3 regions of the Pectobacterium parmentieri genome follow, and region 1 is predicted to be linked to each of the others. Evidence: predicted binding sites of a transcription regulator. Region 1 holds the regulator's gene; each other region holds the start of a gene.
What was found. The regulator PurR, encoded in region 1, represses purine synthesis genes. The targets are predictions, from matches to a motif close to CANGCAAACGTTTGCNTG.
Positions count from the first base shown of each region.

Region 1 (3,162 bases):
TTTGTGTTGCCTATTTTGTTAAACCGGATGGATGTGCTCATCCGGTTCCTCTTCTTCTCAACGCAAAACGCGTAATCCACCGTCAATGCCATTAATGCTGAAGACGACCTGCCAGAGCTGAAGATCTCTTGCTCTGAAGGCTCCGGCACACGCGTTCAGATAGTAGCTGAACATCCGACGGAAGCGGGCAGTATAGCGTGTGGAAAGCTGGGGCCATCCTTGCTGAAAGCGCGTATGCCACGCCATTAATGTGCGATCGTAATCGGTGCCGAAGTTGTGCCAGTCCTCCATCACCATGTAAGGCTCGCTTGCCTGCGCAATGTGCTGGATGGATGGAATACAGCCGTGGGGGAAGATGTATTTATGCATCCAGGGATCGTTACTATAAGAGGCCGTTTTGTTGCCCCCGATGGTATGTAACAGGAACAACCCATCTGGCTTTAGATTACGCCGCACGACGCTAAAGTAGTTGTCATAGTTGCGCGGCCCGACATGCTCAAACATGCCTACCGATACTGCGCGGTCAAATTGCCGATCGAGATCGCGGTAATCCTGTAACGCAATGATGACATCCAGCCCCTGACAGCGCTGTTGTGCCAGCGTCTGCTGTTCCCTGGAAATGGTGATGCCATACACGGAAACACCGTAGCGACGTGCCGCGAACTCAGCAAGCCCGCCCCAGCCGCAGCCGATATCCAGCAGAGACATGCCGGGCTTGAGCTGAAGTTTTTCGCAAATCAGGGTGAGCTTATCTTCCTGCGCGCATTCCAACGTTTGCGCTTGTTTCCAGTAAGCGCAGGAATATTGCATGTAAGGATCCAGCATCAGGGCAAAAAGGTCATTACCCAAATCGTAATGCCGTTCGCCGACCACTCGGGCGCGTCGGTGGGATTGTAAATTCGTGACGCGAGCGGCGGCGATCCTCATAAGATCGCGCAGACGGCGGGGGAGTGTATTCTTTAGCCCGGCGCGTAGGACGAGATGGAAAAAGATATCCAGCCGTTCACACTCCCACCATCCGTCCATATAGCTTTCACCTAATCCCAGCGAACCTTTTTGCAAGACGCGTTTAAAAAAATCAGGGTGGTTGACGCAGATATCAAAAGGGCGGGGGCCGTTAATGGCGATATCCGCCGTGGCTAACCTGTCTTGCATGATGTTGAACCAGGGCGAGGTATGGCTACGCTGTTCTTTTGCATAAGGTGTACCCATGATGTCTCCTAAATTTTTCACGTGTGAAAGTATGGAAAAACATACCTGGACAGCACTTACCGCAGCCGATGTATCGGCTGTCACCAGAGAAAAATGAAGAAGACATTTGCACATAAGCAGGTGGTTATCTGCCCATTGGCAAAAAACGCGTATCCGCTTACTTACGTGCGGCTATCGCTATTTGGGGTGTTATCAGTGAAAGTGAAACGCAGTTTTCAGTTTAAATCTGCTTCAGCCAACGTACAAGAAAATTGGCTGAAGCTGACAAGGGAAGCAGGCAGGAATTAAGAAAATCGGTCTATGTTGGATCGCCGAGGTTAGCGGCGATAATCGCGGAACGGGCCGTCGGCAACCGAGCGGCGTTCAATCAGCGTCGGATGCACTTCAATGACGTGTGCATCTTCGCGCTTGCTGGTAATCCGATCCAGCAACATAGAGAAGGCGGATTGGCCCAGACGCTCTTTCGGCTGATGGATGGTAGTCAGTGCCGGTGTAAAGAAACGCGCGTGACGCACATTGTCATAACCGATCACCGAAATGTCCTGTGGTACACGTAACCCCAATTCGTCTGCCGCACAAATGGCACCCATCGCCATGATGTCGCCACCACAGAATACGGCGGTGGGTCGCTGTTTTTGCGCGAGAATCTGATGCATGGCTTTATAACCGGATTCCGGTTCAAAATCGCCCCGCACGACCCATTCATCGCGCACGGTGATGTCGGCTTCCTTCAGGGCTTTTAAAAAGCCAAGGTAGCGCCCGTTCCCCGTGTTGCGCTCTTGTATCCCTGGGATGGCACCGATATCCCGATGGCCGCGTTCAATCAGATAGCGACCCGCCATATAGCCGCCTTCAAAGGCGTTATCGATGATGGTATCGGTGAAATCGCTGTGCATCTGCCCCCAGTCCATGACGACCATGGGAATGCTGCGATAATCTTCCAACATGCCCAAGAGTTCTGGCGGGTATTCGGCACACATGACCAGCAGGCCGTCGACGCGTTTTTGCGCCAGCATCGAGAGATAAGCGCGCTGTTTACCGATGTCGTTATGAGAATTACACAGCACCAGCGTGTAACCTTTGGCATAACAACTGTTTTCGACTGCTTCAATGATCTCAGCGAAATAGGGTGCTTCGCTGGATGTGGCCAGCAAGCCGATAGATTTAGTGTGATTAACTTTGAGGCTGCGGGCGACGGCGCTGGGCGAATAGTGCAATTCCTTGATTGCTGCCCTGACGGCTGCCTTAGTCTCTTCGGCGACGAAACGTGTTTTATTGATCACGTGCGATACGGTTGTGGTGGAAACGCCAGCACGTTTTGCCACATCTTTAATCGTTGCCATCTAAAAATGACTCCTGAACTTACCTGTTACAGACGTAAGTATATTGTTAATCGTTTGCCTACGTTTAAAGTTCTTCTTCTAAGCTAAAAAACAGGATTTCAGAAGGAGAGTGCCGAATGTTATACCGAAGGGATCTGGCTTGACGTTTTTCGACTGATACGCAGCGCTTTCATAAACAGCGGATTGTGTCCGATTTATCATGAAAGTGAAAGGGCTAATTTATACTATTAGTGACGCATTCGTCGGAGATTTTTCGCTAGAATTATGAAAGAATCATAATAACCCTATTATTTGTCGCCTTAACTGCCTAAGCAGATTCGGCTGTGAAGGGGGCGTCTTTTTTTTCAGATGAAGTTTCAGATGAAATTTGTTTGCTAATAAGGAGTGGTTTATGGATACAGATCTGAAGATGTCTTTGCTGACAACCGTCGGCTCGTTGGCTGTGATCATCGCGTTTAGTTTCATTGCGGTGTTGAACTAATCCTTCAGTGCTTTTGCGCGGGTTAGGTATTCAGACAGGTTTATGGCGAATAAACGTGTCTGAATACGCTTCTGTTCGACGAATCGTCTCTTAACGAATCGTCTGTGGTGTCACTACGCGACGCGC
Region 1 covers NZ_CP015749.1:1,198,151-1,201,312, forward strand. The annotation lists gene cfa (cyclopropane fatty acyl phospholipid synthase) at 58-1,212, opposite strand; gene purR (HTH-type transcriptional repressor PurR) at 1,530-2,555, opposite strand; gene cydH (cytochrome bd-I oxidase subunit CydH) at 2,947-3,036, shown strand; gene A8F97_RS05340 (C40 family peptidase) at 3,127-3,162, opposite strand, start outside.

Region 2 (3,162 bases), 2.0 Mb from region 1:
TCTCAGGGCTGGAACATTTGCAGCACGCTACGGCTAAAGGGCAGGGCGTGATGGTAATTGGTATTCACTTTATGTCGCTGGAACTGGGCGGTAGGGCGATGGGGCTGTGTCGACCGATGATGGCGATGTACCGCCCGCACAATAATAAAGCGATGGAAATGGTGCAAACGTGGGGCCGTTCACGTTCGAACAAGGCGATGATCGACCGTAAAGATCTACGCGGTATGGTGCAGGCATTAAAACGTGGTGAAGCCGTATGGTTCGCGCCCGATCAAGATTACGGTCCGAAAGGCAGCGTCTTTGCGCCGTTCTTTGCCGTGAAAAATGCAGCGACTACCAGCGGCACCTACACCATCAGTCGTCTGGCAAAACCCGCGATGATGACGACGGTGCTAATTCGTAAGCCCGATGCTTTGGGTTATCAACTGGTGATCCAACCTGAATTACAGGATTATCCTTATCACGATGAACAGGCTGCGGCCTGCTACATGAATAAGGTGATTGAGAAAGAAATCATGCGCGCGCCTGAACAGTATCTCTGGCTGCATCGCCGCTTTAAAACGCGCCCGGCAGGTGAAGTGTCACTCTACGCCTGATGGTTGGGTGGTGTAAAAATGTGTGAAATGGGGTGGCGCTTTAGCGCCATCCTGTCAGAAAGGAAGACCGTTGTTATCTTAGTACAGAAACAAAAATGGCCGCCGGATGGCAGCCATTTTAGAGTGGTTAACGTACTGAGTACGATTAACGGAAGATAGCGTGGGGGTTAACACCGCGATAGGTTTTGCCCAACGCTTTTAATATTTGATTGATTCTGCGGACAACGCGCATCTTTTTTATCCCCACGATTCTTAAATAATTATTGGTTGAAAGTACCAAAGTTGATGTGGATGTTTTCAAACATAGCGATGATTTTGTTCAGCAGTTTCATGGTCAATTCCTCGTTGGTAGTTAATTTGTTTTCTGTGATGCTGTTCACGTTTTTAAGAATACTCGCACTGATACGGCTGGTCAACTTTTTTGTGACGCTAATCACAAAAAAATGAACATTCAGTTTGTGAGGAGTAAACCGCTGTTTTGATTTCTGTCTAAAAATCTTTTCTGTTTTTTCTTCATACTGGCGCGCTTTCAGCGAATTGTCTGATTGAACGATACGTGTACCGACTGCGCATTTCCTTAACGGAAAGATGAAATGAGATAGGTAAATTGTCTCGATTAGCAGTTGAAATAAGCGCAGGGGAAGCGGGATAATCGTGCGCTTCGCATTACCTGACGCTGTTTATCCGGTGATGTTTTACTTCCGCTTGTTTTTATACCGCTCGTCTTGATCGAGCAACGTTTTCCGGCTTTGCATCCAGCGAGTTAATCGTTTGCGTGCGGAGCCATAAGGTTCATGACGCGTTATGTTCATTGCTAATTCGTGTGCTAATGCGTTCGCAGGGTAAGGCTGTGAGAACCGTTCAGAATTGATCGTAAATAATAATGGCATTTCAGGGGATACCACTATGTCAAACACCACCCGTCAGGCAGAGAATGCGGCGCGTCCGCAGGGCGCGCTTGACGCTTTTTTCAAAATTACACAGCGTGGCAGTAACACGCGTCAGGAAGTGCTAGCAGGTCTGACGACGTTCCTGGCAATGGTTTATTCGGTGATAGTCGTACCGAGTATGCTGGGCAAAGCCGGGTTCCCGCCAACTGCCGTGTTCGTTGCAACCTGTTTGGTTGCCGGGCTGGGGTCGCTGCTAATGGGATTGTGGGCTAATCTGCCGATGGCAATTGGTTGTGCGATTTCTCTGACGGCGTTCACCGCGTTTAGTCTGGTGCTGGGGCAACAAATAAGTATTCCCGTGGCGCTGGGGGCGATCTTCCTGATGGGGGTACTGTTTACCATCATTTCTGTTACCGGCATCCGTTCCTGGATCTTGCGTAATCTGCCGCTGGGCGTGGCGCATGGAACAGGGATTGGTATCGGTCTGTTCCTGCTGATTATTGCCGCCAACGGTGTTGGGCTGGTAGTAAAAAACCCGATTGACGGCCTGCCGGTCGCGCTAGGTAATTTCACCTCTTTCCCCGTTGTGATGTCCCTGTTGGGATTAGCGGCGACCATTGGTTTAGAAAAACGTCGCGTACCGGGCGGTATTTTGCTGGTTATCGTCGTGATCTCTATTCTGGGGCTGATTTTTGATCCGAATGTAAAATATGCCGGTTTCTTCGCATTGCCGAGCCTGACGGCGGCTGACGGTTCGTCGCTGATCTTCAGTCTGGATATCATGGGTGCGTTGCAGCCTCTGGTTCTGCCGAGCGTACTGGCGTTGGTAATGACAGCGGTGTTCGATGCTACGGGAACGATTCGTGCGGTAGCCGGGCAGGCGAACCTGCTGGATAAAGATGGACAAATCATCAACGGCGGTAAAGCATTGACCGCAGACTCCGTGAGCAGCATTTTCTCCAGCCTGGTTGGGACGTCACCGGCGGCGGTCTACATCGAGTCTGCAGCAGGTACAGCGGCTGGCGGTAAAACAGGCTTAACGGCGACTGTCGTGGGCGTGCTGTTCCTGTTGTTGCTGTTTGTGTCTCCGTTAGCGTATTTGGTTCCTGGTTATGCTACTGCCCCTGCGCTGATGTACGTCGGCCTGCTGATGCTGGGTAACGTCTCCAAACTGGATTTTGATGACTTTGTGGATGCCATGTCCGGTCTGGTCTGTGCCGTATTTATCGTACTGACCTGTAACATCGTGACTGGCATCATGCTGGGCTTTGGCGCTCTGGTCTTAGGCCGCATCTGTTCCGGCGAATGGCGCAAACTGAACATCGGTACCGTAGTTATCGCTGTGGCACTGGTGGTGTTCTACGCCGGTGGTTGGGCACTGTAAGTTGTTTCTTCTGTAGACCTTCGGGCATCGCCCGAAGGTTTGTTCCTCGCGTTTTCCTTTCTCCTCTCCCTGCCTCGTGATATTTCTCCCAAATGGGTGTTTATGTGCCTTTTTATTGGCTTTGGGTTTGCGTTTTTTGTGTGATAATCAACCTTGTTATTAATCTCGGTTTTTCGACTAAAAATCCATTTTCATACCGAGCTAAATGCGTTAAATATGGAAGAGTAGTTTGCTCGCTAACAGGCAGAATTTTTTGATTTAGGAGTACGTCTAAGGAAAGCATGGAAATATT
Region 2 covers NZ_CP015749.1:3,203,376-3,206,537, reverse strand. The annotation lists gene lpxP (kdo(2)-lipid IV(A) palmitoleoyltransferase) at 1-596, shown strand, start outside; gene A8F97_RS14495 (NCS2 family permease) at 1,503-2,870, shown strand; gene A8F97_RS14490 (Na+/H+ antiporter) at 3,152-3,162, shown strand, end outside.
Region 2: A8F97_RS14495 (NCS2 family permease) is a predicted target of PurR. The motif match lies at 1,357-1,374, and genes of this name have one in related genera.

Region 3 (3,162 bases), 1.4 Mb from region 1:
AGTGCCGTTTGCGCACCGTCAGTTTCAACGTCGATCACCACATAGCCAATTTCAGGCGTCGTTTGCAGATACTGTGCGGCAATGTTAATACCCTGCTCAGCAAAGATCTGGTTAATTTTAGTAATCACACCAGGACGGTTTTCATGAATGTGCAACAGGCGACTGGCGCGAGCACCGTGAACAGGCAGCGACACTTCAGGGAAATTCACCGCAGACAGCGTAGAACCGTTATCTGAATATTTCGCCAGTTTTCCAGCGACTTCATCACCGATATTTTCCTGCGCTTCCTGCGTGGAACCACCGATATGCGGCGTCAGCAACACGTTGTCAAACTCACACAGCGGCGACAGGAATGGATCGCTGTTAGTTGCCGGCTCCTGTGGGAACACGTCAATCGCCGCACCGGACAGATGCTTGCTGCTTAGCACTTCACACAGCGCGGGAATATCAACCACCGTACCGCGAGCGGCGTTAATCAGGATTGCACCTGGTTTCATCAATGCCAGTTCTTCCGCGCCCATCATATTGTGCGTACTTTCATTCTCTGGCACATGCAGGCTCACCACATCGCTCATATTCAGCAGGTCGGACAAATGGCGCACTTGTTGGGCATTGCCCAACGGTAATTTACTTTCGATGTCATAGAAGTAAACGTGCATACCCAGGCTTTCAGCCAAAATACCCAACTGCATACCGATATGGCCGTAGCCGATAATCCCAAGCTTTTTGCCGCGAGCTTCAAACGATCCCACCGCCAGTTTGTGCCAAATACCACGGTGCGCTTTCGCGTTCGCTGATGGAATACCGCGCAACATCAGCAGCATTTCGCCGATCACCATTTCTGCCACAGAGCGGGTATTGGAAAAAGGTGCATTAAATACCGGAATACCGCGCTTGGTCGCGGCCGACAGCTCAACCTGGTTAGTCCCAATACAGAAACACCCTACCGCGATCAGTTTTTCCGCCGCAGCAAAAATTTCTTCTGTCAGATGGGTACGCGAGCGGATACCAACAAAATGCGCATCTCGAATGGAGGCTTTCAGCGCCTCAGGATCCAGCGCGCCTTTGTGGAACTCGATGTTGGTGTAACCGGCTGCACGCAGGTTATCCAGCGCGCTCTGGTGCACGCCTTCCACTAACAGAAACTTAATCTTGTCTTTTTCCAGTGATACCTTTGCCATTTCCCGACCTTATTTTCAGACTTCAAATGTGACAGAGTGCTAAATAACCTCTGCCAACATAACAAAAATTACGCAGTCAGCAATACAAACGATTGCGTTGCCCGAGACGTTCCTCAGAGAGGTGCGCCTGATTTATGGCAAAAAATATTGCCAAAGAGATACATCGCCATATCGGCGATAAATAAAATAAGAAAATGTGATATTAAGTACCAAAAATGAGCCGTTAACTAAAATAGATTTTTTTAGCTAAAAAATTTCTGACGCGGAACCCGGGGCGTTCATCACGTCAGAACGATCGCGAACTCATTTAACGACGGTTTTTACACCCTCGGCGGTGCCGACTAACGCAACATCTGCGCCGCGATTAGCAAACAACCCAACGGTCACGACGCCTGCAATACCATTGATGTGGTTTTCTACCGCGACCGCATCCATGATATTGAGGTTGTGTACATCCAGAATGACGTTGCCGTTATCCGTCACCACACCCTGACGATATACTGGCTGTCCGCCCAGTTTGGCCAGTTCACGCGCCACGTAAGATCGCGCCATCGGGATAACTTCAACCGGCAACGGGAACTTACCCAACACATCAACCTGCTTGGATGCATCAACGATGCAGATGAACTGACGCGACAGGGCCGAGATGATTTTCTCACGGGTCAGTGCCGCCCCACCGCCTTTGATCATCTGCATGTGCCCGTTGATCTCATCCGCACCATCCACATAAACATCGAGCGAATCCACATCATTGGCGTCAAAAACGGGAATGCCCAGACTTTTCAACTTTTCCGTTGAGGCATCTGAGCTGGAAACCGCACCTTTGATTTGATGTTTTATCGAGCCCAGCGCATCAATAAAGTGTGCTGCCGTCGATCCGGTTCCTACTCCCACAATGGTGTCAGGGCGGACATAATCGAGCGCCGCCCATCCCACTGCTTTTTTCAGTTCATCTTGCGTCATAATCTGCTTCTGGCCTGTAGAATCAATATACGAAAACGTGTGCGTATTATAGAACATGCGCGTTGGGGAATGCGTACAAATTCATCACCCCATTACTGCATTATTTCACGCGCCCCGCACTACACACAGTGTGCTGAATCGTGATTGCACACAGCAGCTAAAATAAGATTTCTGCATGGCAAATCAGCAAAATGTGGCATAGTGAAAAAAAACGGACTCATTCAGAGGACTTTGAATTTCATGAAACGCCCGGACTATCGAACGCTTCAGGCTCTGGATGCCGTCATCCGCGAGCGTGGTTTTGAACGCGCAGCCCAAAAGTTGTGTATTACCCAATCTGCCGTTTCGCAACGTATCAAACAGTTAGAAAATCTGTTCGGCCAGCCTCTATTGGTCAGAACCATCCCACCCCGTCCGACAGAGCAAGGTCAGAAACTGCTGGCTCTGCTTCATCAGGTAGAATTGCTGGAAGAAGAGTGGCTAGGGAATGAAACCAACAGCGATATTCCGCTGTTACTCTCGCTGGCAGTGAACGCCGACAGCCTGGCAACCTGGCTATTACCAGCGTTACAACCGGTGCTGGTCGATTCGCCAATTCGCCTCAACTTGCAGGTAGAAGATGAAACGCGTACTCAGGAAAGGCTGCGCCGGGGTGAAGTGGTGGGTGCAGTGAGTATTCAGTCTCAGCCGCTGCCAAGCTGTCTGGTGGATAAGCTGGGCGCACTGGATTATCTATTTGTCGCATCGCCGGCTTTCGCCGCCCGCTATTTCCCGAATGGCGTGACGCGCTCGGCGCTGCTGCGCGCACCCGCCGTCGCCTTCGACCATCTGGATGATATGCATCAGGCTTTTTTACAGCAAAACTTTGATTTGTCGCCGGGCAGCGTTCCCTGCCATATCGTGAATTCGTCGGAAGCCTTTGTTCAATTGGCGCGACAGGGCACGACCTGCTGCATGATCCCACATCTGCAAATCGAGAGAGAACTTGCCCATAACGAGTTAATCGACCTGACACCGG
Region 3 covers NZ_CP015749.1:4,859,232-4,862,393, reverse strand. The annotation lists gene serA (phosphoglycerate dehydrogenase) at 1-1,181, opposite strand, end outside; gene rpiA (ribose-5-phosphate isomerase RpiA) at 1,485-2,144, opposite strand; gene A8F97_RS22125 (LysR family transcriptional regulator ArgP) at 2,385-3,162, shown strand, end outside.
Region 3: serA (phosphoglycerate dehydrogenase) is a predicted target of PurR. The motif match lies at 1,263-1,280, and genes of this name have one in related genera.